3 regions of the Paenibacillus sp. FSL R5-0713 genome follow, and region 2 is predicted to be linked to each of the others. Evidence: riboswitches for the same ligand, from Rfam matches in the RefSeq annotation. Region 2 holds a riboswitch; each other region holds the start of a gene.
What was found. A riboswitch is a leader RNA that binds a small molecule or an ion and turns the genes downstream of it on or off. The one in region 2 is predicted to bind thiamine pyrophosphate.
Positions count from the first base shown of each region.

Region 1: linked by a shared signal. The riboswitch ahead of MKZ12_RS02315 (ABC transporter substrate-binding protein) and the one ahead of MKZ12_RS17570 (thiamine phosphate synthase) in region 2 are both predicted to bind thiamine pyrophosphate.
Region 3: linked by a shared signal. The riboswitch ahead of thiC (phosphomethylpyrimidine synthase ThiC) and the one ahead of MKZ12_RS17570 (thiamine phosphate synthase) in region 2 are both predicted to bind thiamine pyrophosphate.

Region 1 covers NZ_CP150229.1:477,168-487,321, forward strand. Annotated here, with positions in the region: gene MKZ12_RS02295 (TatD family hydrolase) at 1-1, opposite strand, end outside; gene MKZ12_RS02300 (ABC transporter ATP-binding protein) at 107-1,015, opposite strand; gene MKZ12_RS02305 (ABC transporter permease) at 1,055-1,813, opposite strand; gene MKZ12_RS02310 (thiamine-binding protein) at 1,813-2,103, opposite strand; gene MKZ12_RS02315 (ABC transporter substrate-binding protein) at 2,328-3,368, opposite strand; TPP riboswitch at 3,588-3,700, opposite strand; gene MKZ12_RS02320 (phospholipase D family protein) at 3,938-5,338, shown strand; gene MKZ12_RS02325 (hypothetical protein) at 5,546-5,980, shown strand; gene MKZ12_RS02330 (MFS transporter) at 6,341-7,576, opposite strand; gene serS (serine--tRNA ligase) at 7,965-9,263, shown strand; gene MKZ12_RS02340 (hypothetical protein) at 9,494-9,697, opposite strand; gene MKZ12_RS02345 (Ig-like domain-containing protein) at 9,878-10,154, shown strand, end outside.
Region 2 covers NZ_CP150229.1:3,963,621-3,973,774, forward strand. Annotated here, with positions in the region: gene MKZ12_RS17530 (trimeric intracellular cation channel family protein) at 1-69, opposite strand, end outside; gene MKZ12_RS17535 (thiamine diphosphokinase) at 252-893, shown strand; gene MKZ12_RS17540 (C40 family peptidase) at 1,187-1,687, shown strand; gene MKZ12_RS17545 (response regulator transcription factor) at 1,802-2,506, opposite strand; gene MKZ12_RS17550 (ThiF family adenylyltransferase) at 2,626-3,681, opposite strand; gene MKZ12_RS17555 (thiazole synthase) at 3,678-4,445, opposite strand; gene thiS (sulfur carrier protein ThiS) at 4,448-4,651, opposite strand; gene thiO (glycine oxidase ThiO) at 4,648-5,883, opposite strand; gene MKZ12_RS17570 (thiamine phosphate synthase) at 5,898-6,593, opposite strand; TPP riboswitch at 6,787-6,896, opposite strand; gene MKZ12_RS17575 (ABC-F family ATP-binding cassette domain-containing protein) at 6,983-8,533, opposite strand; gene MKZ12_RS17580 (hypothetical protein) at 8,671-9,654, opposite strand; gene MKZ12_RS17585 (hypothetical protein) at 9,641-10,154, opposite strand, start outside.
Region 3 covers NZ_CP150229.1:704,624-714,777, forward strand. Annotated here, with positions in the region: gene MKZ12_RS03305 (lipoate--protein ligase family protein) at 1-276, shown strand, start outside; gene MKZ12_RS03310 (hypothetical protein) at 348-572, shown strand; gene MKZ12_RS03315 (Fe-Mn family superoxide dismutase) at 725-2,005, opposite strand; gene MKZ12_RS03320 (alpha/beta fold hydrolase) at 2,165-3,190, opposite strand; gene MKZ12_RS03325 (IclR family transcriptional regulator) at 3,550-4,293, shown strand; TPP riboswitch at 4,441-4,554, shown strand; gene thiC (phosphomethylpyrimidine synthase ThiC) at 4,974-6,758, shown strand; gene MKZ12_RS03335 (hypothetical protein) at 7,091-7,780, opposite strand; gene MKZ12_RS03340 (hypothetical protein) at 7,958-8,125, opposite strand; gene MKZ12_RS03345 (zinc ribbon domain-containing protein) at 8,581-9,399, opposite strand; gene MKZ12_RS03350 (YafY family protein) at 9,481-10,154, opposite strand, start outside.

The DNA.
Region 1 (10,154 bases), 3.3 Mb from region 2:
CGAGGGAATTCCTCCTTGTGTTCCTATATATTTTATCTATGGTACGCAGAATTTCTTGTGTTGGATCACCCATTAAAGGAAAATAATAACTTTAAAACCCGCGCTATCAAGATAGGCGGGCTTTCTGCTGTTCTTCTCTCATCCACTGTGCAATCTGCCGTTTACGCTCCAGAAAGGCGGATTCCTCCGTAATTTCTTCTCGTCTAGGGCGATCAAAAGGAACATGTACCTCATGCAACACCGTTGCAGGCCGGTTGGATAATACATAGACCCGATCCGCAAGCAGCAATGCTTCTTCGATATTATGGGTGATGAACAGCACCGAACGACGGTTCTGTTCCCAGATATCGAGCAGCCAGCGCTGCATGTCGCTACGTGTGAGTGCATCCAGCGCGCTGAAGGGTTCGTCCAGCAGCATCAACTCCTGCGGACTAAGCAGGGCGCGCAGGAATGCAGCGCGTTGCTGCATACCGCCCGACAGCATATGCGGGTATGCCTGCTCGAATCCGGCAAGACCCACGCTACTTAACCATTTTCGAGCCTCCGCAAGTGCTTCAGCCCGGGGAGGAGTATCCATAGCTACTTCACCAGCAAGCAGTACATTGTCTTCAATGGTACGCCAAGGGAAAAGGGCAGGCTGTTGTGGCATATAACTGATTTTGCCACGTTGGCCCGTAACATCGTGACCGTTCATGAGCACTTGCCCTTCCTGTGGCTTCAGCAGACCACCGATGATATGGAACAGGGTGCTTTTGCCACAGCCGGATGGCCCAACGATAGCGACAAACTCACCTTGCTTCACAGTCAGGGACAGGCCGTTCAACACCGGTAGCCTGCTCCGTCGTTCACGAAATGATGCATGAACATCCACGACGTCCAGTGCAGGTGGAACCGAAGCAGCAGTCGTATATGTCGGTAGCCCGGAATTAGTCGAGTAAATTTTTTCACCGTGCTTTGGTTCCAATGTGCGTGCTCCCCGTTCAGGCTGGACGTGTTCGTCCTGTTGCTGATTCATATGCTGATCACTTCCTAATATATAGACTTACATGCTTTGTTATCGCTTCTGTGGCCGCCAGCGCACGAGCAGCTTCTCCAGCAACGCGATGAGCAGGAAGAGCAGCAAGCTGAGCGCGACAATAATCATGATTGCCACGAATAAGCGATCTGTGCGATAAGCTGATTTTTGCAGCATCATATAATAACCAATACCCTTGTCTGCACCAATCCATTCGGCAATGATGGCACCCATCACGCTATAGGTAGCGGCAATTTTGACACCGGAGAACACGGAGGGCAGGGCATGGGGTAGTTCCAGCTTCCAGAAGATATGACGACGTTTGGCACCAGCCATGCGCATATAGTTCATCATCGCTGCATCTGTACGGGTCAAGCCGTCCATGGCCGCCACCGCAACGGGGAAAAAGCAGACTAATATGATGGTAATCAGCTTGGGCAACAGCCCGAATCCGAACCAGATTAACAGGAGCGGTGCGAGCGCGATGGTCGGTATGTTTTGACTAAGAATAAGTAAAGGATACAGGGCTGACTTGAGAAAAGGCACCAAATGCAGCACCATTGCAATCAGTAATCCAACCGCTGTTCCAGCGGCGAATCCGATCAGGGTTAACTGAATGGTTGCGGAGGCATGCATGCCCAGTCGCTCCGCTTGGGATGCCGCTTCGCGGGCGATATCGGACGGTGCGGGCAGCATCCATTTCTCGATGTGGAACAGGGATACAGCTCCCTGCCATAACGCTATAAAGAGAATAACCGCCACGAAGGGCGGCCATACACTTTTGAAATAGGCATTCATTAGCGGTACTTCTCCGTCAGGGTATCCATGCTGAAGCCAGTAGGGCTATGGGCGATTTTGATCTGGGAGATGATGCTTGGGCTGCCAGCCTCGACGAGTACTTCGTGCATTTTGCGGACAACCTCCAGCAGTTCCTCCAGTTCCCCTTCCATCGTGGTGTCGAGCGCGTTCACCTGATATTTCAGGCCAGATTGCTGAATAACTTCAATGGCGCGATCTACATAAGGATATGAGTTCTCGCCATTTGGCGTTTTTGGAATAACCTGAATGCTAAGTAATGTGCTTGCCATGAGAGATCACGGCTCCTTTCGTGATATATAAAATGAACTAATAACGGTTACACTTGCCACTTCGATGACAGAATAACCTTCCAATCGCTGTTATCCCCAGATTTTTTTGATTCCCTTTCTCTAAAGGGAAAATCCGGTGATAAAGGCGACCGCTTCGCTTTTTCACGTTATTTCTGTCCTCTCCGTCCTCGTGTAAATATTAAGTTCGTTTTATATGAGATATTTTATTGGGGTAAAAACGCGTTCGTATATGCTTTGCTCACGTCAACCTGTTCATCCAGCAGTTTTTTGCTAAACATCCAGTCGGTGTAGTTCTGCCACACTTCCTGTTTCTGTTCTCCCCAGCGCGGGGCGTCATCCGTGTACTTCGGACTCAGCCATTTCTGGCTTGCCAGTACCAATTCCTTGTCCAGATCCGGTACGGCCTTGATCAGGATATTCGCTGCTTCTTCGGGATGATCAATTGCGTATTGATATCCTTCTGAAGTGGCTTTCAGGAATGCTTTCACCAACTCAGGGTCGTTCTGAATGGTCTGCTCGTTCGTTACGAGAACAGGCGTGTAGTAATCCAGTGCATCTGAATAATCCTTCACATATAACATGTCGATCGGTTCTCCGCGTAGTTCAGCTTCAATCCCCGTCCAAGCGTAGAAAATCCACGCGAAATCAATATCCCGTTTTACAGCGGTGAAAAAGTCAGCGTCACCCATGTTAATGTTTTTCACTTTGGATACGTCGGCGCCTTCGCCTTCCATAATGGATTGCATCACGGCTTCTTCCACTGGGGAACCCCAGCCGCCATAAGTTTTGCCTTCAAAATCTTTCGGTGATTTAATATTCCGATCTGCCGGAGCAGCAAATCCGGATGTATTATGCTGAATAACTGCTGCGATGGAGACGAGTGGAACCCCTTGTGTACGGGCTTGAGTTACACTTTCCTGATAACTTACGCCAAATGGCACTTCATTGGAAGCAACCATCGTATCGGCGCCGCCGGCACCTGGCTGAACAATCTCCACATTCAAGCCTTCAGCCTTATAAAAACCTTGATCTACGGCCGCATACAAGCCGGTATGATTCGTATTTGGTGTCCAGTCGAGCACCACTTTAACATCCTTGAGGGCTGCGTTGTCACCTTCATTGCTGCTCTCCGTATTCGTGCTGCCGTTCTGTTCAGCCGGGGCAGCTTCTTTACCGCCACATGCGGCCACAGTCACCAGTAGTACACATAAGAGCAACAGTCCCATTGTTTTACGCCATTTCATCTGTGATTCTCTCCTTCGGTATGTCCGGCCAGTGGCACGGGTACTCCTTGGCTTCATATCCAAGCTTCTTGCATAAATCGACAGATTTATACCAGCTATGATCCGGATAACGTCACTTTTTTTAGCTCTCTGGCTATATAAAAGAACATTAAAAAAGCGCCCCGTAATCCGGGACGCGTGCAGGCGTTAGAGAGGTGGCGTTCAGCCATAGGGCTGTGCCATTTCGATATACTCCGATTCCTACGCTGGCATGATCCAGATCAGGTCTAAGGGTTAGTATCTTGGTGGGATACACTCTCAGCCGGCCAATTCCGACTCCCCTGGGAAACTATGAAGTTACGGGCATTACTAGGTGTAATTATAGGCCAGAGGCCCAGTCGTGTCCAGTCAGGAACTGGATGGGAACGGATTTCCGGTCATCGTCTATTTGCTTCTAAGCCGCTTTAGTTTTTGATCGTTTGGCCTTGAGCCGAGCAGCTTGATTCATTTAAACAACATAATTTAGGTACAAAAGGAGATAGTACTGCTATACCAATAAATACTTTTACATAAAAATGGGGGAGTACTGAATGATCCTTAAAACCATAATCGCAATGATTCTGTGTTATAGTGCCTACGTTTTTTTCACAGCCTACCTTTTATTTTTGGTTCCGTCTCCATCTGCTATCGAAAATACGGATATGCAAAAATCGTTAACAGAAGGAAGTACAACAGATCGCGTTATGCTCCTGGAGGACGGCTTTCAATCGGGACAGGTGAGAATCCAGACCATTCGAGAGGCAAAAACAAGCATCGACCTGGCCTATTACTCCATTCAAAAAGGAAAAACATCTCAGATTTTTTTTGCTGCTTTATTCGATGCGGCTGATCGGGGGGTTCAAGTTCGAATCATTTTAGACGGGATTTTTCACAGCATGCGCGGAGAATTGCGTGATATTCCAGATGCCATTGCAGCTCATCCCAATGTGGAATTAAGATATTATGAACCACTCCACCTATTTATGCCATGGACATGGCATAATCGTCTGCATGACAAGATCCTTCTTGTCGACAACACATATGGCATCATTGGCGGCCAAAATATTGGTGATAAATATATGGCATTGCAACCCCCAAAAGACTATGTTTTTGATCGCGATGTCCTTGTTTACAATGCAAACGATAATACGAACAGCACGGTTGTTGAAATGAAACAATATCTAGATCAGTTATGGAACCATCCATTCACCAAACCAGAAAAACATGCAAAACGTCAGCATCATGCAAAAGGGTTAAAAGAGCTGGCTCAACTGGCTGAGTTATATAAAGAAGCACAAGATCAGAGCGATCCTTTTGTTAAAGTGTTGCCAAAGGAATGGGTTCAAGGAGCGCTTCATTCCGACCACGTTGCTTTCATTCACAATCCAATCAAAAGGCTGTATAAAGACCCGATCATGTGGAGGACATTTGTTCATTTCGCCAATCAAGCAAACTCGAAAGTGTACCTTCAGACGCCATATGCCATTCCCACCAAAAAAATGGAGAAAGCAGTACATCTGTCGATGAATCCAAAAGCAGAATGGGTCATGCTAACCAATTCAATCCAGCAGACCCCTAACCCTTTGGCTTTCGCGGGATACTTAAGCTCTAAGGAACGGTTACTTGATACCAGTCTGGCCATATATGAATACGAAGGCCCTTATTCCATACACGGCAAATCATTTGTCATGGATGATTACCTCAGCATGGTTGGTTCGTATAATCTTGATCCCAGATCTGCCTTCCTAAATACCGAATCCGCTGTGGTCATTTCCGGTTCTGCATTCGCCAACCAACTTACAGAGGCTATGGATATCAAACGTGCACATAGTACACTTGCGGTTAAAGATGAACATCCAGCAGAATCTACGAATCAGAAAGGCTCTATTTTCAAACGAATAGCAATCACAGCGTTATCCAAACTGTCTTTTCTCTGGAAATTTATGTTGTAGAAAAAAATCGTATTCTCTTGAGCTTAACTTTTTCTCCGGTTTATCAAAACTTGAAAATCAGATTTGTTCACGGAATGTTCACTTATGTGGTGGGGGTCATCATCTCTATAATTACGAAGGTAAACAGAGAGGATGAGAGAATTGCCAACGAGCAAGAAGGAACAAATTATTTTCGGCTTAATGATGTGTACAGGAATGGTCCTGGTGATGATGACTTTCAATTTGTGGCACACTGGGATACTTGGCAAGTTGTCCCCGCTTGAGATCCTGTTTCAATTCCTATTGTGTTTTGTCATCGCTTTTCTGGTAGAGTCCTTCATTGTTGGCCCAGTAGCGAGAAAAATTGCATTTTCCTTACCTTTTGACAAGTCCAACAAGATCCTTGGTGTGCTGGTCATGTCATTTTTTATGGTGATTGGCATGGTTCTGATCATGTCTTTGTACGGAATGATTTCAGCGTATCTTGCGGACCAATTAAATGGGGTATCCGTACTTGGTACGTACCTGCATACAATCGCTCGTAATTTCAGTCTGGCACTTCCATATCAGTTGATCATTCTAGGGCCGCTCGTACGATATGTATTCGGTAAATTCATCAAGAGCAACGGGCATATAATGCCTACTGTTAACAAAAGTGTGTAATTCCGATGGCCTTAAAGTATTTCCTGGGCAATCTTGTGCAAATGAATAGATCGTAACGAATCGAGAACACTTTATTAAGTCGGTTCTTGGGGAATGAAAAATCTAACGAATCTCAGCGGCGTTAATATGCCAAAAAAATGCAACAAGACCTTGATTTGAAGCTAATTATCTACAATAACTTCTCTAAGGTTCGTTAGATTTCGAACATACAGAAATGGAGCGGAATAGCGTGTGCTGGGTTCGTAAAAAACAGAGTAACGCTACCAAAAATGTCTACCGTCAAGTCATGACAGTAGACATTTCGATTTCTTTAATAGGTAATTCTGATTCTGTGGCTCTGGACTGTATCACCCATAGCTGTTAAGTTGCTGGATCGACCACATGTTTGTTCTGCCACTGGTACGTGATCACGCTAATGACAAGCAGGCCAACTGCAAAGATAGCAAGCATCCATGCAGACTGATTAACCTCCAGATGATCAAGACTCCATCCCGTGGTCAAAGGCAAAATGGCACCGCCAACCCCACCTGAGGCAATCAAAATGCTGGGTGTGGATTCTTCGGTTCCAGGCAGCAGTTTACTGGCGAAGACTAGGGCAATCGAGAAAATGCCTGACATGGCAAGTCCGAGCAGCAAGATGATGAGAAACGCAGACCAAATTTGGTCTGTAAATGGAAACACCATTAACAAAAGCACAGATGCAAGACAACTGTACAGCACATAGACGCGGTACTGGAATTTCTCTGCGATATATCCCGCGAAGAGTCGTCCTACAGACATGGCAATCCAGAAGCAGGTGACACTAAGCGCTGCTCCGGCTTCCTTCATGTTCATTTTCTCAATCAGGATCGCTGGCATGAAGTTTGCAAGGCTCATCTCAGTGCCAACATAAAGGAAGAAGAACAGGACGAACAGTACCAGAAGAGTCAGGTTGCGTCCACGATAGGTTGGACCGTGTATAGGGGTATCTGCGGAATGCGGTTCACCTGATGCACCGGCAGTGTGAGTGTGTCTCGAAGCATCGGCTGGCTTTCGTCGCTCCAGAACCTTGTCCAGCTCACCGAATGATCCTTTCGCCCAGAAAGCAAAGGTCAGCGCTGCACAGATCGCAACAACGAGAAAGGATAAACGCCAGTATCCGGCAGCAATCAGACCGCTGGCCATGAGCGGCATGACCATCGCTCCGATCCCGAATAACACTTCCAGTCGGCTCATGGCAACAGCCGTATTGTCTTTGATTGCAGCGATGATAATGGTGCCAATGACAGCTTCAACCATTCCGAATCCGAAACCGGCAGCGGGTGCGATGACGTACATCCAGCCCCATGGCGGCAACAGCATGTAGGATAATTCTGCGATACAGAGCAATGCTGTCGCGATTAACAGGCCTCCCCTTTTACCAAAGCGTCGGTTCAGCCACGGAGATAACAATACACCGCCCAGGAATCCGGCAAATTGAGCGAAGATCAATGTCCCGCCCTGGCTATAATCTTTGCCGTAATGTTCCAGTGCAACGGGCAGAATGGAACCAAGCACAACGTGGGCAAGTCCAATGAGGAAATAGGAGAGACACCCGATCCAAAGTAATTTTTTCATAAAGAACTCCTTCTACATATATACATAAATTGAGGATCACAATAAAGCGCAACCATGAAGACAAAGTCTATCATAACAGGACAGGTTACGTTGTGCCATGAATTCCTGATCGATACTAAAGGTTGCAATCTGGTCTATCGTTCGTATATACTGAGACACAACAATTACAGATCGGACCATGCCGTTGATGAGCATCCAACTCGGAGGCGTTTTCGCCAGGGGAGCGATATTTCCCCAAGTTAACCGGAACCGCCCGTTATCGCGGACCAAGAGGCTGGAAGCAGGATATCCTGATTCAGCAAGTTGGGTGGCACCGCGAGCAGAGCGCTCCTCGTCCCAAGGGATGAGGGCGCTCTTTGTATTTTTACAGCCAAAGGAGACGGTGACCATGTTGGAAATGAAGTGGATTCGGGCACACGCAGAAGAGGTTCAGGCGGCAGCAGACGGGAAAAAAATCAAGATTAACATTCGCACATTGCTGGAGCGGGATGAGGAACGCAGAGCACTTTTGCAGGAATCGGAAGAAGGGCGCAGATTACGCAATACGTTATCCGCAGACATCGGCAGACTCATGCAAGCCGGGAATCGGGAAGAGGCCGATGGTTTGCGGGCGCAGGTGAAACAGATCAATGAACAGTTGGAACAGGTGGAAGCGAAGCTCGCCCCTGTGCAGGAGGAAGTAACCAGGCTGCAATGGCTGGTACCTAATATCGTATCCCCGGATACCCCGAAAGGCACGTCGGATGCGGATAATGTGGAATTGCGACGTGTGGGAGAGGTTCCAACGTTCGAGTATACCACCAAAGATCACGTGGAACTTGGGGAGTTGCATGATCTGATCGATATTCCCCGTGGCGTTAAGATTGGTGGTACAAGAAGCTATGTATTGAAAGGCGCTGGCCTGTTATTACATCGGGCAGTACAGCAACTGGCGCTGGATCTGTTGCTGAAGCACGGCTTTACACCAATGGAGGTTCCGCTGATGGTCAGGGAGGATGCGCTGGTGAACACCGGATTCTTCCCAACGGGTCGGGATCAGGTCTACGAACTCGAAGGGGAGAACAAGTGGCTGGTGGGGACTTCTGAAGTGCCGCTTGTCTCGTATTATGCGGATGAGATTGTCGATGTGAAGGAGCCGGTGAAGCTGGCCGCGGTATCGACGTGTTTCCGTAGTGAGGTTGGCTCCGGCGGACGTGATGTACGCGGATTGTACCGTGTGCATCAGTTTGCCAAAGTCGAGCAGGTCATTCTCTGTGCCCCTGATGCGGAAGAATCGGAGCGCATGCTGCAAGAGATTACGGGACACGCTGAGGAATTGCTGCAATTACTTGAACTGCCGTATCGTGTTGTCGCCGTGTGCACCGGAGATATGTCGCAGAAAACGTACAAACAGTATGACATCGAGACCTGGATGCCGAGCCGTGGTGCATATGGGGAAACCCATTCGTCGTCGAATCTGCATGATTTTCAGGCTCGCCGTTCGAATATTCGTTGCCTGGATGCCGAGGGTAAGTTGGCCTATTGTCACACGCTGAATAATACGGCGGTGGCATCGCCGCGTATCCTGATTCCGTTGCTTGAGAATCATCAGCAAGAGGATGGAAGCATTCGCATTCCGGTAGCCCTGCGGCCCTATATGGGAGGCGTGGAGAGCTTGATTTTGCCAGAGCAGGATGAAGTGAAGTAGAGAGGTTATGTGACGCTTTAGGCAGTAGAAAAGGGGATGTTCCACACGTCAAGTTACATGTGACGAGGGACATCCCCTTTTAAACGGTAACGCTATTGAATCAACCAATCCCCTAAAAATTTGTGCCAAATTTAACAGATTTGGTTAGTGCTCGGACCTAAGGTATAGCTTACTTTCTTGATCACAAATTTCTTCGTTATATGTAAGTAAATGAAATTATTTCTTAAATGTTAACGCAGCTTCCATTCACGCTCGTTAATGATTTCAATTTGTCCAGATTCAAGGGCCTTTTTGAAACGATTGCGGGCTGTTTTCATCAATAGAACCATTTCGTCTTCAGGACGAATCATGGTGGATGTCGAAGTGACGATAGCTTTCATACGTTTACGATTATTTTTAGGTGAAACCATATCAAGCAAATTCTTTTCGATCATACATATCCCACCCCCATCTTTTAGGTTTATTAAAACAGTATTACGCGACCTTCCCATATTATACAATGAAAATCATGAATTGTTCCAAGCCTCCCACTTACGTTATTCAACTTTATGCTAATCGTATCCGATATAATATAATAGAAGTAAAATATTGGATTATGGGAGATGGAGATAGAAATGAGTAGAATCAAACTGGCGCTTCGAGGCACGCTTGCTCTAATTATGACATTAACAATACTTGTCCCTTCGTTGGCCTTGGCGGCTACAGGTGATGTGACATCGATTGAAATAACCAATAACAGTCCGCAGAAGATGAGTGTATCCGAAACAGCTACACTTCAGGTGATGGCCACGGTAGAAGGTTTTGATAATAAGCAGGATGTTACCGAAGGCGTGACTTGGTCCACCAGTAATGCAGCAGTTGCAACGATGGTGAAAGGCAAAGTCAAGGCTG
Region 2 (10,154 bases):
GAAAGCACCGGACATTGCAAATGCGATGGTGCCTATAATACTGAATACTTCAAAAATGTGTAAGTCCAACCTGTTCAAACCTCACTTTTCAAGTCATCTCCATGTCGCTCTACCCATTGTATCCGCGAGCACTGAAATTGTGCAACCACATTTTGTGGATTATACTGGTTTGGTGAATATATTTGTACAGTTTCCTACAACATATCTGAACAACGAACTATTTTTCTTTGAACTAGGAAGGATGAAATAAAATGACGGTGAAACGGATTGTTATATTTACAGGCGGAAATCTATCTCCGGAATTACTTCAGGAAATACGTGATGATGACATGATCATTGCGGCTGATCGCGGCGCATTATTTTTAATTGAACACGGCGTTCAGCCTCATATTGCAGTTGGTGATTTCGACTCTATCTCCGAAGAGCAACGTATAATTGTTAGTAACAACAGCACAAAGTTCATTACATGCGACCCTGTTCATAAAGATCTTACAGATACGGAAATGGCTTTTGAAACAGCGTTAGATCACGAACCTTCTCACATTCTGATGTTAGGCGCTACAGGTACTCGGATGGATCATACACTCGCTAATGTACATATTATGGTTCGTGCAATGCAGCATCATATCTCATGTGTAATTCAGGACAAGCATAACTATATGACTCTGACAACTTCCAAAGCTGTAGTTGAACACCGTGACTATAAATATGTTTCTTTACTCCCCTTAACTCATGAAGTTACAGGAATAACACTGGAAGGTTTCATGTATCCGCTGAATCAAGCGACTATTCGCATGGGCCAATCCCTTGGCATAAGCAACCAACTCCTAGGCGCTTTAGGTACCGTCACTATCGATAGCGGCCTACTACTAATCATTCAAAGCAAAGATTAAATGTATCCGCATGGCATTTTAATTATTACGTTTTTGTAACCAGTGATTTCGATCATAAAATAGATTCATACACAACAAAGACCCTTGAGATTCAAGGGTCTTTTCTATTTCATCTTTATTTATTATTCGTCAATGATTAATTTTTTGACATTTTTAATTATATTTTAATAAACATACCCAAACCATTGTGGCGCAAGGGATTACACATGCCCATCCAATTTCTAGGCTGTTACAAAGCTGTTATACTCGCTCTAGCAACTTAACGAAAACGAATTTTGGAGGTACTAACTAATATGAAAACAAACATCTTTGTCCAAAAGGCCGTAACCGTCGGGTTGTGCGCTACACTAGGTTTTGGAGCTGTATTAATGACTAACGCCCCTGTCGCACAGGCAGCAACTGCATCTGTGTCCACAGGTCAACAAATTGTTAACTATGGTAAAAAATTCACTGGAACTCCATATGAATTTGGTGCTTCAACAACAACAACCAGAGTTTTTGATTGCTCTTCCTTTATGAAATATATTTTCAAAAAGTATGGTGTAGACTTGCCACGCACTTCCGTGAAACAATCTAAAGAAGGTAAAGCTGTATCCAAAGCTAATCTGCGTGTTGGTGATCTTGTATTTTTCTCCAGCGGTAGCCGTTCTACAGGCTCCAACGTTACTCATGTAGGCGTATACGCAGGTGACGGAAAGATTCTGCATACGTATGGATCTCCAGGCGTAACGATCTCGGATCTGAACTCCGGTACTTGGAAGAGAACTTACGTTAAAGCTCGTCGTGTACTCTAGAACCATTTATAGTTCATATTTAATCAGTAAGGGCCGGATAATATGATCCGGTCTTTTCTTTTACCCTTTTTTCACCACACTTTAAACTGGAGATTCATGGAATGGTTGAAATTTCTAAATTTTATCATGAAGCATATAGCCGATCCCACGCACAGTATGAATCAGCTTCACACTTCTTCCCTTATCTACCTTAACCCTCAGATGTTTGATGTACACGTCCACAACGTTCGTATCCATGGCATACTCATACCCCCACACTTCCCTTAAAATATCACTCCGGGTACATGCTTCATTCACATGCAACGCCAGAAATTCCAGCAATTCGTACTCTTTTGGCGTTAATGTTAGGTACTCACCCGCACGATTTACCCGCCTTGAACGTAAATTCACTTTAAGATCATGAACTACAATCACTTCTTCACTCTCTTGCGTTGCATTCGCAAAAACACGCAATAGATTTCGTATTCTGGCTAGCATCACGGTCAAGTGAATGGGCTCCTCCATCACGTCATTAGCTCCGTAATCCAGCCATTCCACGATGACCTGAGGAGATGCATTTGAAGTAATAACCAGCAGAGGGATCACCTGTCCGCTCTCTATCCAACGTTTCAACTCTGATTTCTGATCCTGGTTAAGGTGTGCATGCTCCTCTTCCCGGTCTACCAGGATGATCAGGTTAATATGCTGCAACGAAGGCTTGACGGATTGGTTTATTTCAGAACACTCCATTCGTTGCACCTCATACCCTTCAGCACATAAAACGTCGTAAATAAGGCTAGCCTGCTCTCCTGCTCCAATCAGCAAAATGGCTGTTTTCACTGTTTTTCACCCGGCCTGTCTCTATCCCCGCTGCGCGTAGCAGTGGTTGGTACAGTTAGCATGCCGTAAAATGAAAAAGTCCATTCCCTCAAGGGAACAGACTTTGTTTCTTTCTTGCTTTAACCAAAGTAACGATGAACGAGAGTACGCGCTTCAGCTGTATCTTTTGTTCCGTGTACGAGAACACGTCCATCCTGGAATACGACCATTCTATGAGCTCCTGTTGTAAAAGAAACCAGAAACGGATTGGATTCCACTTTTCCTTCTTCAAGTCTGTTCAAGCGATCCGCCGTTTGTTGAAGATTCAAATTCATGCGCCGTGCAGGGCGGATCTGAACGGTATCCCTTCCACACAACACATCGGTTTTTTCCAGATTGGACGCAGAAAGATATGGATACGTTGACGAAGGGCCGCATGAAGGACAGTCTTGCTTTTTCGCACCATCCACATTGATGGATATGTATTCGTTCCTCCACACGTCAAATGACAACAACTTGCGTCTCAATGCATTCGCATTGCCACTAAGCAGCTTCATCGCTTCTGCTGTCTGATTCGCCGTTACCATTTGTACTGCTTGTGGTATGATGCCAGACGTATCACAGGTATCTCCACCCAGGGGGACTTCACCCAGCAAACAATTTAAACATGGCGTTTCTCCAGGCATAAACGTATAGGTGATGCCGTAACTCCCCACGCATCCACCATAAATCCAGGGAATACGATGCTTTTGTGCCATATCATTGATGAGTAGTCGGGTATCAAAATTATCCGTTGCATCCATGATCAAGTCTGCATGCTGAATGAGTTCTTCCAGTTCATCTACCCTGACATCCAATACCTTTCCTTCCACATGAACCGTGGAATTAATGGCAGATAAACGTTTTTCCGCAGCCATCGCTTTCGGCATCCGTTCAATTGCGTCCTGCTCTACATATAATTGTTGCCGCTGCAAATTACTCCACTCCACATAATCACGATCCACGATCGTTATGTGCCCGACGCCTGAACGTACTAACGTTTCGGCAATTCCTGTTCCGAGTGCGCCAGCGCCTACAATTAAAACTCTGCTGTCCTTTAATCTGTCCTGGCCTTCCTTGCCAAGTGGCGCATACCTTTCCTGTCTGGAATACCGGTCGGCCTGCTCGGAGGAAATTGATTGTTGTTGATCTATCATGTATGAACCATTCCTTCCACCGGACTACTGGCCGCTGCATAACGCTTCACAGGAATCATGCCTGCCTCATATGCCAGTCTACCTGCCTCTACACCCATTCGCATCGCTTTAGCCATATTCACCGGATTTCCTGATCCGGATACTGCTGTATTCAACAATACACCATCTGCACCAAGTTCCATGGCATAAGCAGCATCTTTTGGAGAGCGCAACCCTGCATCCACAATCACAGGCACAACGGCCTGCTCAATGATGATCTCAATATTATAGGGATTAATGATGCCTCTACCTGCTCCGATGGGAGAAGCGCCAGGCATTACGGCATGTACGCCAAGCAATTGCAGCCTTTTGGCCAGAATGACATCATCTGAAATATAAGGCAATACGGTGAAGCCCTTTTCAACCAAAATTTCGCAAGCCTTGTACGTTTCAATCGGATCTGGGAGCAATGTCTTTCCATCTCCGATGACTTCGACTTTTATCATATCACAAAGTCCCGAAGCCCGCGCAAGCTCGGCGATCCGCACTGCCTCTTCCGCAGTGGAAGCCCCGGCCGTATTCGGAAGAAGCGTGTATTTATCCAGATCCAATGTATCCAGGAAATGCTTCTGGTTACGTTCCTCAAGATTCAGACGACGAACAGCAAAGGTTAAAACTTCCGTTCCAGAAGCATCCACAGCCTGACTCTGCACTTCAAAATCCGAAAACTTGCCTGTTCCGAGCAATAATCTGGACTCAAACGTATATTTACCAATGTTCAACATCATTAACCGCCTCCTACAAAATGTACAATCTCGATTCGATCGCCTTCTCTTAATGCCGTTGACTCGTGATACTCACGCGTTAAGATATGCCTGTTCAGCTCGACAACTACAGTCTTGACTTGCAGGTCAAACGATTGGAGCAGTTTATCCACACGATTTAATCTGTCTTCAATCTCCATCCGTTGTCCATTAACAATGATATTCACTGCACCACTCCCTTTCTGTTCAAACGCTCTGGATTCAGCACTTCAATTCCGAGTTCTTCTGAGCTTTTGCCAGTGATTAACTCCGCGATAAGCCTGCCTGTTATCGCACTTAGCAAAATACCATTACGGTAATGCCCAAAGGCAGCGAACAGTCCAGGTATACTCTTGCATGCACCTATATAAGGCAGCCCATCTGGCGTTGCCGGTCTTACACCTGCCCACGCTCGCTTAAATTGCGCTTCTTTCATCCCGGGTACCCAGTGGGTAGCCGCTGTTAGCAGCTTCTGAACACCCTGTACAGAAACATTCAAATCCGTTCTGCCCGGCAGACTGGTTGCCCCGAGCCAAACTTCGCCATTGGCTTTGGGAACAATATAGACATCCTCTGCATAAACCGTTCTGTCAGGTCTGTACCCTGCATGTTCATCTGAGAACTGAACGGCAGCTATTTCTCCTTTTACCGACCACACAGGTAAGCTCAGATTCACATGTCTCATCAATGCTTCACTCTGTAATCCAGCCGCTATAACGACATGTTTGCACGTTATCTCACCGATCGATGTGGTGATCCCCTGCACGCCGTGTTCGTTTGTTTGTACACGTATACCCTGTATGTCCTCTATAAACCGAGCTCCCATGGCTTGAGCAGATTCCGCATATGCCCTAGTTAGATGGACAGGAAGGATTTCACTCTCGTATGGCCTGTAGTAGGCTCCGTATGTATCTCTGTTAAGCCACGATGCCTCCTGTTGCACAACCGAACGATCCCACCACACCTCATCAGCAGACAAACCGGAATTTCGATTGTTCTTATAGCGGTTTAATTCACTGTATGATCGAAAAGGGGTCAAGAATCCACGGCGTTGCAGCCCAACCTCTACCCCACTAAGGGTATCCATTAGCACTTGTTGCTCAATAAGTAACTGTCTACTCTGCCTGCCAAGCTTAGCCATCAAAGGATGAGCAAAATCCTCACTATCTGGCGCAAGCATTCCAGCCGCTGCGCAAGAAGTGCCTCCCGCAATTGCGGAATGCTCCAGCAACAAAACATCCTGTCCCCGGGAAGCAAGCTCATACGCAATGGCACAACCAACAACACCTCCGCCTACAATAATGGTTTCTGCATGAATCTTATCCGGATTATCAGTTAAACTTTTGCTTCTTGATTCCGTTTCAGAGTTCAGTTGATGACTGAAATGATTCCTGTTCTGACCCGTTACGATCTCATTCATCCTCTCATCTCCTTTCACCGGCTTAGACTTCCTGTAGCAACGATAGCCTGCCTTAGTGATGCAGCTGCCCGATCCGGGGAATCGCTCGACCATACATTTGAGATCACGGCAACTCCCTGTGCCCCTGTAGCGCGAATCGCTTGAATATTTCCCGGCTCTATGCCTCCGATCGCGATGACAGGAATGGAGACACCTCTGCATACTTCATCAAGAGCATATAATCCTCTTGGTTCTAGATCTGGCTTGCTGTTGGTCGCGAAGACATGCCCAAAGAAAAGGTAATCAGCTCCCTGTTCTTCAGCGATTTTTGCCTCATCGATGGAATGAACAGATACACCCAGACGAAGTCGCTGCATTTTGCTTATGACAGCAGGGTTGTATTTACGTATCGCATCTTGCCCCCAATGAACACCGCCATAGAGATCATTCTGTGAAGGCAGTTCTGAACCATTGATAACGATGCGACAAGATGGAATATTAACATTACGCAGACTTTCAGCCCAGCCGATCTTGTCTTGACATGTAAGTTGTTTCTCTCGTATGTGAATATAGTCCACCCATGGCCAAACGTCCTTGGCTGCTTTTACAAAAGATGCTCGATCTCCTGCCCCCGTAGATACAACATGCAATTCAAATGATTCGTGAACATGCTTATGAAAAATTGCGGTACCCTCCCTCTCCTTCCAGGCGTGAATGCTATGAAAACACAAAAAAAGCCACTCCCGTAGGGGAGTGGCTGCGTATGAATTATAGGATCAGATCACTGACTGATGCATACAGTTCATTTCGTGCAGTACAGCTGTAGACCTATAGCCATAACGTTATACACGCAACTGCATGTTTCAATTCGCTAAGCAGACGGTTGAAATCTTTTCGAGTTGCCGTTTGCTCACGTCATTCACTGAAACGCGCTCGCCACTTCCCTACGCTGGTATGATCCAGATCAGGTGCAAAGGGTCCGGAATCGCATTCTTCCATCTCAGCCGCATCGTGCGGCCCCCCTAGTGTTCATATGAAGTTGTAGCCTATGTTACCATAGACGGATTTTTTTGTCACCGTAATTTCTGTTAAACATGGTCTAAACACGGTCTTGAATCGTCTATTTTTTCTCAGACCATTCTTCGACATTCCATGTTTTGGTGACCCAACCCTCGTAAAAATCAGGTTCATGAGATACCAGTAACACCGTTCCCTTAAATTCTTGCAAGGCACGCTGCAACTCCGCTTTGGCAGTGACATCCAAATGGTTTGTCGGCTCATCGAATAAAATCCAGTTGCTTTCGCGCATCAGGAGTTTGCATAAACGAACCTTGGCTTGTTCTCCACCACTCAGCATGTTGAGTGGACGAGTAATGTGCTCATTCTTTAATCCGCAGCGAGCGAGATGACCCCGGACCTCATTCTGAGTCAAATGTGAGAACTCATTCCAGACATCCTCGATCGGCGTGATATTTCCAGCACGAACCTCCTGTTCAAAATAGGCCGTTTCGAGATAATCTCCCAAAAAGGTCTTTCCACTCAGTGGAGATATTTTCCCGAGGATGGTTTTCAGCAGTGTCGATTTACCCACACCATTACAGCCTACAATGGCAATTTTCTCACCACGTTCAATCGTCATCGTCATTTTGGGCAGCAAAGGATAGGTATATCCAATTTCAAAATCAATGCCCTCAAAGACCGTTTTGCTACTCGCGCGGGCATCCTTGAATTTGAACGTTGGTTTAGCCGCTTCATCCGGGCGATCAATACGTTCAATCTTGTCCAGCTGTTTCTCGCGGCTCTTCGCACGACCTGAAGTTGAAGCCCGCGCCTTGTTACGCTGAATGAAATCTTCCTGTTTCTTGATGTACTCTTGCTGTTTCTCGTATGCATCAATATGCTGGGCTTTATTCATATCAGCCATCTCCAGGAACTTGTTATAGTTCGCTGCATATCTCGTTAATTTGGCAAATTCCAAATGATAAATGACATTTACGACTTCATTCATGAATTCCGTGTCATGGGAAATTAAGAGAAATGCGTGCGGGTAGTCCTTCAGGTAACGTGACAGCCATTCAATATGCTCAACATCCAGATAGTTGGTCGGTTCATCCAGTAACAGAGCTGTAGGTTTTTCGAGCAGAAGCTTGGCAAGCAGTACCTTGGTGCGCTGTCCACCACTTAGAGCTGCGACATCTCGATCAAGACCAATTGCAGACAAACCAAGACCATTGGCCATCTCTTCAACTTTTACGTCAATCAGATAAAAGTCGCCCTGTTCCAGTTGTTCCTGAATATCGCCCATCTCTTCCAGCAACTGCTCCAGCTTATCTGGATCTGCATCTGCCATCTGGTCCGTAATATTCATCATTTCTTTTTCCAATTCAAGCAACGGAAGGAAAGCATCCTTAAGCACATCACGAATCGTTTTGCCTGGCGTAAGCTTTGTGTGCTGATCCAGATATCCATAACGGACCTTCGGTGTCCATTCCACTTTTCCACTGTCTTTAAGCAATTTACCGGTAAGGATGTTCATTAATGTGGATTTACCAACACCATTGGCACCAACAAGTCCTACACGCTCTCCGGCGAGTAAACGAAACGATACATTTTTAAATAACGTGCGATCTCCAAAATTGTGACTCACGTTCTCTACTGACAATAAACTCATAAGATGAGGTTGCTCCTATCTATTAGACATTACTTTTATTATGGTTCCGAACCCCTATTCTAGCACAGGTCTCGTCTTTTCTGAAAGTAATGTAAACAGTTCAGGAACTCCTTCCAAGATTTTGTCATGTACGCAAGCTAACGATTAGAGCAGTTATATTCGAAATAGCCTTGTGCAGCTGCTTGTCTTCCGTCTGTGAACACCTCTTCGGCACGGTAACCATTACCACATGTGGAGGGATAGTAGTACTTGATACCCGTTAAAGGATCTACTCCACCTACGATGGCCGTTTTCTTCACAAGTCTGCCTCCACCAATCGCATAATTGTTGATCTTCTGGTCACCAACACCTATACCTTGGATAAAGGCCATAATCCCTGTATCGTTGACGGAGTTGTACCAATCTTCCTGTGCTATCAGGGGCATCGTAAATGTGTAGGATACACCGTTCTTTCTGGCAAACTCATTATGGCGGTTAATCACATCAGCAAGATCATCCTGCACAGAAGTCACAATCCGGCTTCGTCGAACTTGTTCAAATACGCTGCTATCTTGAAGTAAAGGAATCTGTGTGGTTGAAACCAGTTCTTTTTGAAAGCCCTCCACCCATCTCCCTGCGCTTGCGTCGTAGGCATAGACATAGTCGTCCAATGTAAAGTTAATACTGTTACCGTATGAATCTGAATATGTATAAGGTTTCTTAGGACTCCATACTTGCCTGAAAGAATCTTCCCGGTTACCTGTCAACTCTGTTTCTGTGGACAACATATAATAGCCATCGTAATCCAGAATAACCACGGCAGGAATGTAATTAAACATGTTTCGAATAGCTGCGGCATCATCCTGAATCCCCATATTCAAAGCCATCGTCTGAGTAAACGTCAACAAGGCAAGCTCCTTATCCGCTTTAACAAACTTGGTTGAATCATAACCTGCTTCATCACTTTGTTTCTCATTTTGATGCATAACTGCACCTGCATCCATCACTGCGGTTTGAAGTGTAGATCTGTATCGATGTCCAAGAAAGTTAGCCTCTTCGGCATCTTGGGTATGGAGTGAGATGATCCAGAAGAGCGGGAAGAAGATCAGCACGAATACTATGGATAGCTCAGTAATCTTCATTGAGGACCATACCTCCATAGGTTACAAATACCGCTGAGGCCTGAGCCGTACCACTAAGCCATTCACGAATGAGCATGGAAGGTGTACGGTTTGTATTTTGGAGCGTCACGGTAAAAAAATCTCCTGTTGTCAACGTGTATCTTCGGCCAGGATCAACAACCGGAATCACACTTGAGGTAGGGAATATTCTCTCTCGAATCTGAGCTGCATAATATCCATCCTGTACAACCTCGTACGTCCCAGTAAAACTGTTAATGTCCAACGGGTCCGTATAATGAGGTACATATTTCTTATGTAAATGTTCCATCGACACCTCATACACATTGCCCGTCTGGGCCAGTTGCTCCTCAAACTCAGCCAACATTCGAGGTGAAATATACCCTTTCGTGCGGACTGCATCGACAAAACGTGTTACATTCTGTACAGCCGTCATACGTGCTATATCATCCTGCCGATCGGCTGTTTCAGCAGCTGGATACACATAGAGCAGAAGAACTGCG
Region 3 (10,154 bases), 3.3 Mb from region 2:
ATCGTGGAGGGGCAGGGAGATCAACTGGCAGCAGACGTGCGTCAATTCTATCAACATGCATCAGGCGGAGCCAGTGAAGGATATCCTGATGTTCAGCCGGGCACGATGGCCAGTCTGAAGGAGTTGGCAGGTGTCCCTTCTGCCGCAGCCTATACCGCCTCATTGGTACGAACTCTGCGTGATCGCTATCCACAGGCGGAAGCTAGCAAAGTGCTTAGCGTTGGCTCTGAAGAAGTGCGTCTGACAGCTGAGCAGATGAAGCTGCGCTATGACTGAGTTCTTGATAATCGGACTTGGAATTGGGTAATAGAGATGATATGATGTGATTTCGGAAGGAGAGTGTTAGGATGGAGACGTTGAGATATACGTACTTATATGAGGTTGTATCTACAGGCGAAAAGTCTGAGTTCAGCCAGATGGCAACAAGCAAGGAAGAGGCTGCTGCACTGATCGTTGCTCGTATCGCCGATCTGGAGTTTACCGATGAGGCAGATATCAAGCTGGGCGACCTGATCGCTATTAGCAAACAAGTTGGCGACAACTATGTAGCGTGCGAGGGCTGTGCTTCTTAAGTGAGCATAAGCATTTTGAAATAGAAAGTCTCTCAAAAGATAAGCAAGTCTCTATTACATGGGGCTTGCTTTTTTGTTTACACCAAAAAGAGATATCTTGCAGTCATTCGGCTGGAGATATCTCTTTTCATTCCATCTAACTAAGCTCAAGCTTAATAAGGCGGCCACAACAACTTGCGTGCTGTTTCGTAACGCTCGGCAACAGCGGGCCAGTAGACGACATTCCACCAATCCTCGATATACTTTTTGCGTTCATTCTGGTGTTTCAGATAATAGGCATGTTCCCACACATCCAGCGGCAGGAGTGGAACGATATCGGACTGGGACAGGTTCTGGTGTTTTTCCGCCTGCAAAATCTCCAGACGATGTGCTCTTGGGCTCCAGACAAGCATCGCCCAGCCACTGCCTTCCACTTTGTTCGCCGCTTCCGTGAATTGATTCTTGAACGCTTCATAACTTCCGAAATCCCGCTTGATCTGCTCTGCGAGCATGCCGGAAGGTTTACCGCCGCCAGCAGGATTCATAATTGTCCAGAAGATCGTATGCAGGTAGTGGCCTGCCCCGTTGAAGGCGAGTTCACGTTCCCAATGCTTGATGAGTTCAAAGTTATTCTTTTTTCGCGATTCCGCCAGCTTCTTCTCTGCTACATTTAGTCCGTCCACATAAGATTGATGGTGTTTATCGTGATGGATACGCATCGTTAGCTCATCAACATGTGGCTCCAGCGCCTTATACGCATAGGTGAGGGGCGGCAGGGTATGTCCTCCAATGGGAACCGGCTTTTCTTTTACTGGAGGTGCTGTAGAGCTGGGCACGGCTTGTGTTGTTCCGGTAGAAGGCGCCTGAACGGTTGTGGATTGAATCTGTGCTGAAGTAGCAGGTGCGTTTACATTCCCCTCTTGAGAAATTGGAGCTTCTGAAGCTTGGCGATGGGTGGTTGCTGAGCCTGACGTATGCAGTGCATTTTCCAGAAAAAGTGACGGCTCCAAATTTGTTTCTCGCAAGATGCCAGGTTGGCCAAGCGTATCCAATACGCCCAGAAAATACTCTGATTCGCGGATCAAATGCAAAATAAGTACTTTGGCAAGCGGAACAACTTGCACCGCAGCACTTTGCTCCAGAAGAACATACAGCTGTTTGATGAACTCTCTCGATTGCTGCCGAGCAGCCGACACAAGTTGATCGATACAACGAACGATGTAGGGAGCAGGCGGATGGGTTGCGGGCAATAGTTGTTTTAACAGCTGATTCGCTACTCGCTCAGTGTTCGCAAAGGTAGCCTCCCATTCCTCTAAAAGCTTGACGTATGGGGGCTCCAGATCGGGCACCAGTGCATGAATGACGAGTGTATGTTCTTTCTCCTGCTCTTTCCAGAAACGGATTTCTTCCAAGGTCCGCAGAGGCAGCAGGTGACCATATCCATCCCAGTTCATATATGGTGGGCCTCCTTCAGTTGAATTTCATCGCATATGTAGACCGTTGCTTCATGCGTCCCAAGAGTATATTCCGCCGGGCTGTTGTCCTATGAGTGCAAAAAAAAGAGCCCCTGAGGGGCTCAAGAATCAACGGAAAATCCGATGATTGAAATTTGGTTATTCTCCACTATTCGTGTTCTGCACATCGTCACTGCTTGTTTTCGTTACATGACTCAGGAAAGTCGAGACACGGCGCAGATATTCCTTTGGATGCTCCCGGAAGATCAACTCATGGTGTGCATCCTGGACGATCCATACATCCGAGTACGGATTGGTCTGGTTGGCGGCGAGCTGTTCTGCAATCGGGTAAGGCGCCTTCTCATCTTCCGTACCATGAATGAAGAAAATCGGGAACGGATAATCTTCCTTTTTCACTTCCTGGTATGGAATCTGCTGCAATCCAGTACCATTCAGAACAGGGAACAACAGTTTCATGATCTCCAGTGTAGGCTGACGCGGCAGATCGATCTGGTTATGAATGTTGTGGTACAGCGTATCCGGCTCAAGCAGGAACGTACTGTCCAGAATCATCGCATCCACTTCCTGTGTAATCAGTCCGGTTTGAAGCGCCGTACCGGCACCCATGGAGAAACCCCAGACTACCAGTTCCTGCGCACCGCGCTGCTTGGCGAACTGGATGGCACCCAGCAATTGCTGTGACTCAGCCTTGCCACCTGTGGCTACAGCTTTGTTCACCTGTGAGGCGAAGCCATAATCGAACATGACCACATTGAAGCCAAGTTGATGGGCATAGTGTGCCAGGTCATACATGGGTACCCATGTTTCTTCACGATTGGCACCATAGCCGTGACTGAAAATAATCGTTTTGCTTGCGGCATTGTCAGCAGGGATATACCATCCTTGCATTGTCCGGCTGCCATCTGCTGCCGGGAACGTGATGTCTTCGTACTTCATATTCTTGGCCTGCATCGGATTGGAGAAGACAGGCGCTACAGTCGGGTTGGATAATACCCATGCGATGTAACCATGCAGTGCAATAAAACAAAACAATAGAAAAAATACAACGGAGAGCAGCAGCGCTACGATAATATGTTTGAACCGAATCAGCCTCGGTGATAGGGAAGAGGGCAGATCGGACACTTTTGTTTGCAGCGGGGCTTCGCTCTGGGATGTTGGATACATGAATGCCCCTCCTTTGAAGTTCAGTTGAAGATAACAACGACATGAAAAGAGAATTGCGTTTATTTCAGAGCCTGCTTCAGAGCGATATCTTAATGTAATATATCTTTATCGTATGTTCCAATATAGTCAAAGTCAATTGATTGAGGGCATTTGTTACGCAATTGTTATATAGTTCTTAAGATATATGGGTAACATTACCTTAGTGTGTAAATTACAGGGGATTAAGTCTTATAAAAAGGAAAATTTTACACGTTGGTCTATTTCAATTTTGGCTCTTTTTGGTTTACAGATGAGACCGTTTCTCATATAATTTATGTAACCAAGTTTCATGTGATGAAACATGAGGAGGGCATTATGCCATGGAAGATCGCAAGTTAACCGTCCGGGCTGTGGAACGGGCGCTGGATATATTATTATGTTTTACCACACGCAGTGATCTGGGACTCACCGAGATTGCCAGCCAGATCGGCCTGCACAAAAGTACAGTGCACCGCTTGATGGCTACACTGGAGGATCGAGGATTCGTAATCCGCGATGCAGCAACAGAGAAGTATCGACTAGGCATCCGAATCTGGGAGCTGTCGGCTCATATGTCCCGCAGTGATGATCCCGCTATTCTGCTGCTGCCTGCGATGGAGCGACTGAGAGATCGATTGGGGGAGACCGTGAGTCTGTACCTGCGGGATGGCAGTGAACGGATTCGGATTCAGGCGGTGCAAAGTGATCAGGCGATTCGCCGAGTCGCTCCAGTCGGTGTTAGACTCCCGCTGTCTGTTGGCGCATCCAGCAAAGTCTTGATGGCGTTTGCCACGGACGAGGATCGTGAGGAACTGATGAACGGGCCGGAGTGGCCGGTGTTTATTGATCCGGCGGTGTATTTGGCGCAAATGGGAGATATCCGGGATAACGGATATGCGACGAGTTATGAGGAGCGTGAGCCGGGAGCTGCAGCGGTATCTGTACCGATTATGGATCGCCGAGGCAATATTGCAGCTGCTCTCTCGGTCTCAGGGCCTGTCAGCCGACTTTCGCAGGAGACTTTGCACGAATACGCACCTGTGCTAAAGGAAGCTGCTACGCAGATGGGGCTCATGTTATCCTGATATTGATGTAAGGTTTTTCTCCAATTGGGTTGGTGTTCTGGAATATAAAGGTTGTTTTTATGTTCCGGTTGCGCTACTCTGTAATGGACGGCCCATCGGGGTCAGCTTCATTGAATATGAACAGCGGCTTATGTATGCCGCAACTTTTAACGTTACTGGGGGAGTCCGAATTGTCCGGACTGAGACGGAATCGCATGAGATTCCGGACCCTTTGCACCTGATCTGGATCATACCAGCGTAGGGAAGTAATCGGCGATATGACCACAACCACCACATGTGTGACTCTTGCAGGACTCCGTTATGGAGCTGCAACCAGGAGCATTATTGGTGATGGGCATTAAAGTCGGTTCCTTCGGGGGCCGGCTTTTTTTATATACAGTGGACGGGCGAGATAATACACATTCCATGGACTGTTTTTTCAATAACCTGCAAAAGTGGGCTTGGAGAGAGCAATCATTATAGATTTATGATCTGTGGTAACCTCCGTTCTGTCGTTAACTGTACATGAATAATGTCTCCCCCTTGGTCTGGTGTAGGATCGCTCTTTCTTCTCTGCGCTCTGCATGATTTGGGACAGGTGCGTAAGCGAGCTGATGACGATGCCAACCAAACCAAGTGAACGAACACGGAGGAGGAGACGAGCAAACATGAGTACAGGAAACCAAACGGGACAACAAGCGATGGAACAGGAACATAACGGTCAGCAGGTGGAAAAGGAAACAGGAGCGGCCGGACGGGTTCAGCCCTTTCCGGGTAGCCGCAAAGTCTACATTCAGGGCTCACGGCCGGACATAGTTGTACCGGAGCGTGAGATAGCCCTTCATGACACGAATACTCCCCAAGGGGTGGAGCATAACGAACCGCTGCGTGTCTACGATACGAGCGGCCCCATGACTGATCCCGAATTCCAGATGGATATTCGGAAGGGGTTACCCGCGCTCCGAAATCATTGGATTATGGAACGCGGTGATGTTGAAGCATATGATGGCAGAGCCGTTCAACCCGAGGATAACGGACTAAAGCCCGGAGGGCGGAGAGCCGGGGCAGAGGAATACCCTGGATTTCGGGGACAACCACTGCGTGCTCAGGCTGGGCGCTGTGTCACCCAGATGCACTACGCAAGGCAGGGCGTCATTACACCAGAAATGGAGTATGCCGCTATCCGTGAAGGGGTGGAACCGGAATTTGTGCGGCAGGAGCTGGCAAGTGGACGGGCGATTCTGCCATCCAACATCAATCACCCAGAGAGTGAGCCGATGTTGATCGGTCGTCATTTTCACGTGAAGATCAATGCCAATATAGGTAACTCTGCCGTATCTTCCTCCATCGAGGAAGAGGTTGAGAAGATGACCTGGGCGGTACGATGGGGATCGGATACCGTGATGGATCTCTCGACAGGTAAAAACATTCATACCACCCGGGAATGGATCATCCGCAATTCACCTGTACCGATTGGTACGGTGCCGCTGTATCAGGCACTGGAGAAGGTGAATGGCGAAGCGGAAGCGCTGACCTGGGAATTGTACCGAGACACGCTCATTGAGCAGGCAGAGCAGGGCGTGGACTACTTTACGATTCATGCAGGTGTGCTGCTGCGTTATATCCCCATGACCGCCAAGCGGATGACAGGTATTGTATCCCGGGGCGGGTCCATTATGGCAGCATGGTGCCTTGCGCATCATCAGGAGAATTTTTTGTACACTCATTTCGAAGAAATCTGCGAGATTATGAAAAGGTATGATGTGGCGTTTTCGCTGGGAGATGGACTTCGTCCAGGCAGCATCTACGATGCGAATGACGAAGCTCAGATGGCGGAACTGGCTACGCTCGGGGAACTGACGCAGATCGCATGGAAGCATGATGTGCAGGTAATGATCGAAGGCCCGGGGCATGTACCGATGCACAAGATCAAGGAGAATGTGGATCTACAGATGGAGATATGCCAAGAGGCACCGTTCTACACTCTGGGGCCACTGACGACCGATATTGCCCCGGGATACGATCACATTACGTCCGCCATTGGTGCGGCTATGATTGGCTGGTTTGGCACGTCGATGCTCTGTTACGTCACGCCAAAAGAACATCTGGGCTTGCCTAACAAGGATGATGTACGGGAAGGGGTTATTGCCTACAAGATCGCGGCCCATGCCGCTGATCTGGCGAAAGGCCATCCGCGTGCTCAGCGCCGGGATGATGCATTGTCCAAGGCACGCTTCGAGTTCCGCTGGCGGGATCAGTTTAACCTGTCACTCGACCCGGAACGGGCACTGTCCTACCATGATGAGACGTTGCCGGCAGAAGGGGCCAAAGAAGCTCATTTCTGCTCGATGTGCGGACCGAAGTTCTGTAGCATGCGCATTACGCAGGACATTCGTGCCTTTGCGGCGGATAAAGGATTGTCCGAGAATGAGGCTGTAGCAGCGGGCATGCAGGAAAAGGCTGAGGAATATCGGACACGGTCCTAGGCGCTGGTACAGCTTAACCTTGGCAATCTGAAATAGTGATAAAGCCGTTCTTCTCTGTCATTGCAGAGAAGAACGGCTTTTTTTGATTCAATGATATGATTTTAAACTCTATGAGCGCTCTCCGTGTTGTTCAAAACTAGCTTTGCGACTGTTCGTGGTCCATAGCTTATATAAAATGCCTGTGATAACAAATAGGAGGGCATCACTAAGTTTAGGGGCACCTCCGTATAGAAATGCAGAACAGGAAAAACCTACGATAAACAGAACAACAATATAGAGGAAATGCATATTAGTTCACCTCGTTAATTAGTGGTGTTAGTTAGTAAGTGAGTTCATTGCGGTGCTATGCCCAAATTCTTCTCCAAATGCGCCGCAAGCAATGCCAACGGACTATGGATCGCAATGCCTGTGTCTGCAGTAACCTGTGCAGCAGCGGGAGCCATAGACAGTTGAGCTGCCACTACCGTTTTACCCGGATACTGCTCAGCAATCTGCTGTAATCCCTCACGTACCGCTTCGAGATACCCTTGCTGATCTCCACGCATAATTAACTCAAACGTCCCAGGGATACACACCACTTCCGTCTGAGATGCCTTGGCAACGTGTGGCTGCCCATTCTCATCCTTGTGCTGTAACGCCTGATTCACCCGTGCCATCGTTCCTTCAATGGTTGCCGGGTTGGTGAAGGCTATGATGTAATCTCCTGGTACTCGCCGCAACTTCTGCAATAGCGGATCATCTATGCCAATCACAGGCACAGGGACCTCTGTGGCTTCCTGCTCCAGTACTGCCGCAAACAGGGTACACGTGACCAGAATGGCATCGGCATGACACTCGGCGATCCATCGGAGCGTCTGAGCTACTTTCTCGTGGATGACGACATCGGAAAAGTCAGCGTCATGTTTAAGACGATCCAGGCCTGGATCGACGTAATGGACCAATTCAACTTCATAAGCAGCAAGCGTCTCTTCAATTAAGGCGATGTTGGAATAGTGAGCGTGAAAACAACCGATGGTGATCATGTGCTAAATCCCCTTTTACAGTTCGTATAATGTGATGGTAATCGTAGATATTTAAACCATTATAGAAACATGCCTGAGAACTGTACAGTTGTTTGCGATTCAACGCCAATAACCGTCCTCCCGCCAAGCTGCGGAAAGACGGTTCATAACCGGACTGGCAATCGTCCAGCTTTCATTTTATCTAAGGGAAGGAGAAGCATTTTTCTTCGCCATTTTTTGCTGTAAAATTTCATGAAAGGATAGACCTTGAGTGTTCTCATTCTCCTTTTTAGGAGCAGTGGTCGCCGTGTTGCGCGGATATTGGTGATGGTACGGGATCATTTGCTGAATAGGCATGCGGATCATCTTGGTTCCTCCTTTGAAGCATATTTGTGAATTATGTATTTCGACTGGTTACCCTGCCAGGTGCGCATATAGGTATATGTGACTTGTTAGACGAAATAGAAGAGTTTAAAGCGTAATTCCAATTGGATTGTAGTGATTTTACCCCGTATTCAGGAGATGTAAACGGTTTTAGGGAAATTCAGGAGTAAAGAACCTGATTTGAAAGGTTTTGTGTGGGAGGATGGAATCGGTTGTTATGTGAATAGTCCCAATTTTAAGGAAGTCAATGGTACCCGCTTATGAGGCATATTGTCTGGTTGAATAGGTAGATTACATGCTAACTAACTTGGTACTATAGGCGGTTGTATCACGGGAGGAACATCAAAAAAACTGCCGGGTGAACTCGGCAGCTTGCATGATATGCAGAAGGATGTGAGGAAAATTAGGATCCAGTCTGAGTTGATATAGTGTTGGTTTTATCTACTATCTCGAACGGCGATGTATATATCGACTTGTACATTTTCGGGGTTCAGGCTGCGTTCATCATACAATTCAAAATCTCCGGTGAACGTACGATCACTTTGCTTCTCCCATGCCCATACGGCTCCCCAGGCTTCGTGAGCAACCTCTGCCATTGGCCCTTTTCTGGAAGTGAATACGGCGTAAGTTGCAGGCGGGAGCAGAATGTCGTCCAATCCTTCAGGCAATGATTCCTCCGAACTGATCTCATGCCCTACCAGTATGGTGTACTCTCCGTTTATGCCATCGGTATAATTCGTGTAACAGCCATAACGAGCAGCTTCGGGTGCAGGGAGGTGCTCTGAGGCAAAATAATTGTTCCAGAGACCTTGGATACAGCCTTTGCCACTAATCTCAATGGCATTGGTTGTGCGGGCGGATATGCCGGCCAGGCGTTTGCCTGGGAGTGTGACATAACGAACGGGCTGGGCAGATAACGATAGAGTTGTTGTAACCTGACCCGGTATAGCGGAAGTGGCAGAGTTTTCAGCCGGAGATACTTCGTGTTGATCCGTTGTATTCGTGCGCCAACGTTTCAAAAAAGGAAGCTGATTACGCAGCATCGAACGAGCGGATTCCTCATCCATGCCCTCGTCCTTCAGAATGGCGGTGCACATCTCCGTCATGCCTTCAAGCGAGATTCCTGGCTGTGCAAACTTCCCATCCTTGTAACAATAGATACAGTACTCACGGGTTGTGCCTCCATCTGCCTCCGTTCCGAATTGGGCAGGGGTGGTGAGTGGCATGCCGCAGCTTTGACATACAGTAACGTTCATCTTTTATTCCTCCTTGGGTATATATGCAACTTCAACCTGAACATATTTGAAGTATACGGGGAGGAACTGGACAGCTGTCTGTCAGGTTTGAGCGGAGGTTTTATAATTTTGAACAATTTGTTCGGCTATACGGCACACATTATCCCGAATATGCAACGGTTCCAGCACCTCAACATCCGCCCCAAAGCCCAAGATGAAGCCGTACAGCCAGTTATCTTCTGGAAAAGCGACCTGGCTGATATAATAGCCGTTCCCGTCAGGCAATACATTTTCAATACCGAACCATTCCTCTGCAAGATGATGGACACGGGCATGGAATCTCAGGGTAATCCCAATCTGGTTGTCTGGTCGGCTCCATTCCTGCTGCCACGGTCGGTCTTGAAGGTTGATGGATTTTCGTTCAAAGTGCTCTGCAGCAAGAGAGACGTCTTTCATACGAACCAGCTTGAACATGCGGAATTCATTTCGTTCATGGCAAAAAGCATACAGATACCACGCGTGCCTCTTCAGTACAAGCGTGTGGGGTTCAACTGTACGATAGGTCTGTGCACCTTCGGCGCTGCAATAGGCAAAATAAATGCATTGAAGCAGATCGATTCCCTGATCAATAACTTTTAATTTCTGTTGTAGCGCTTCAGGGTGCGTCCATGTTGAATGATCCACGATGAATCGGTGCGTGCTGGCTTGAAAATCTTCATTTTTGGCTTCCGGAACGATACTGCTTAGTTTCTCCACCAGTAGTTCACGTGCAGCAT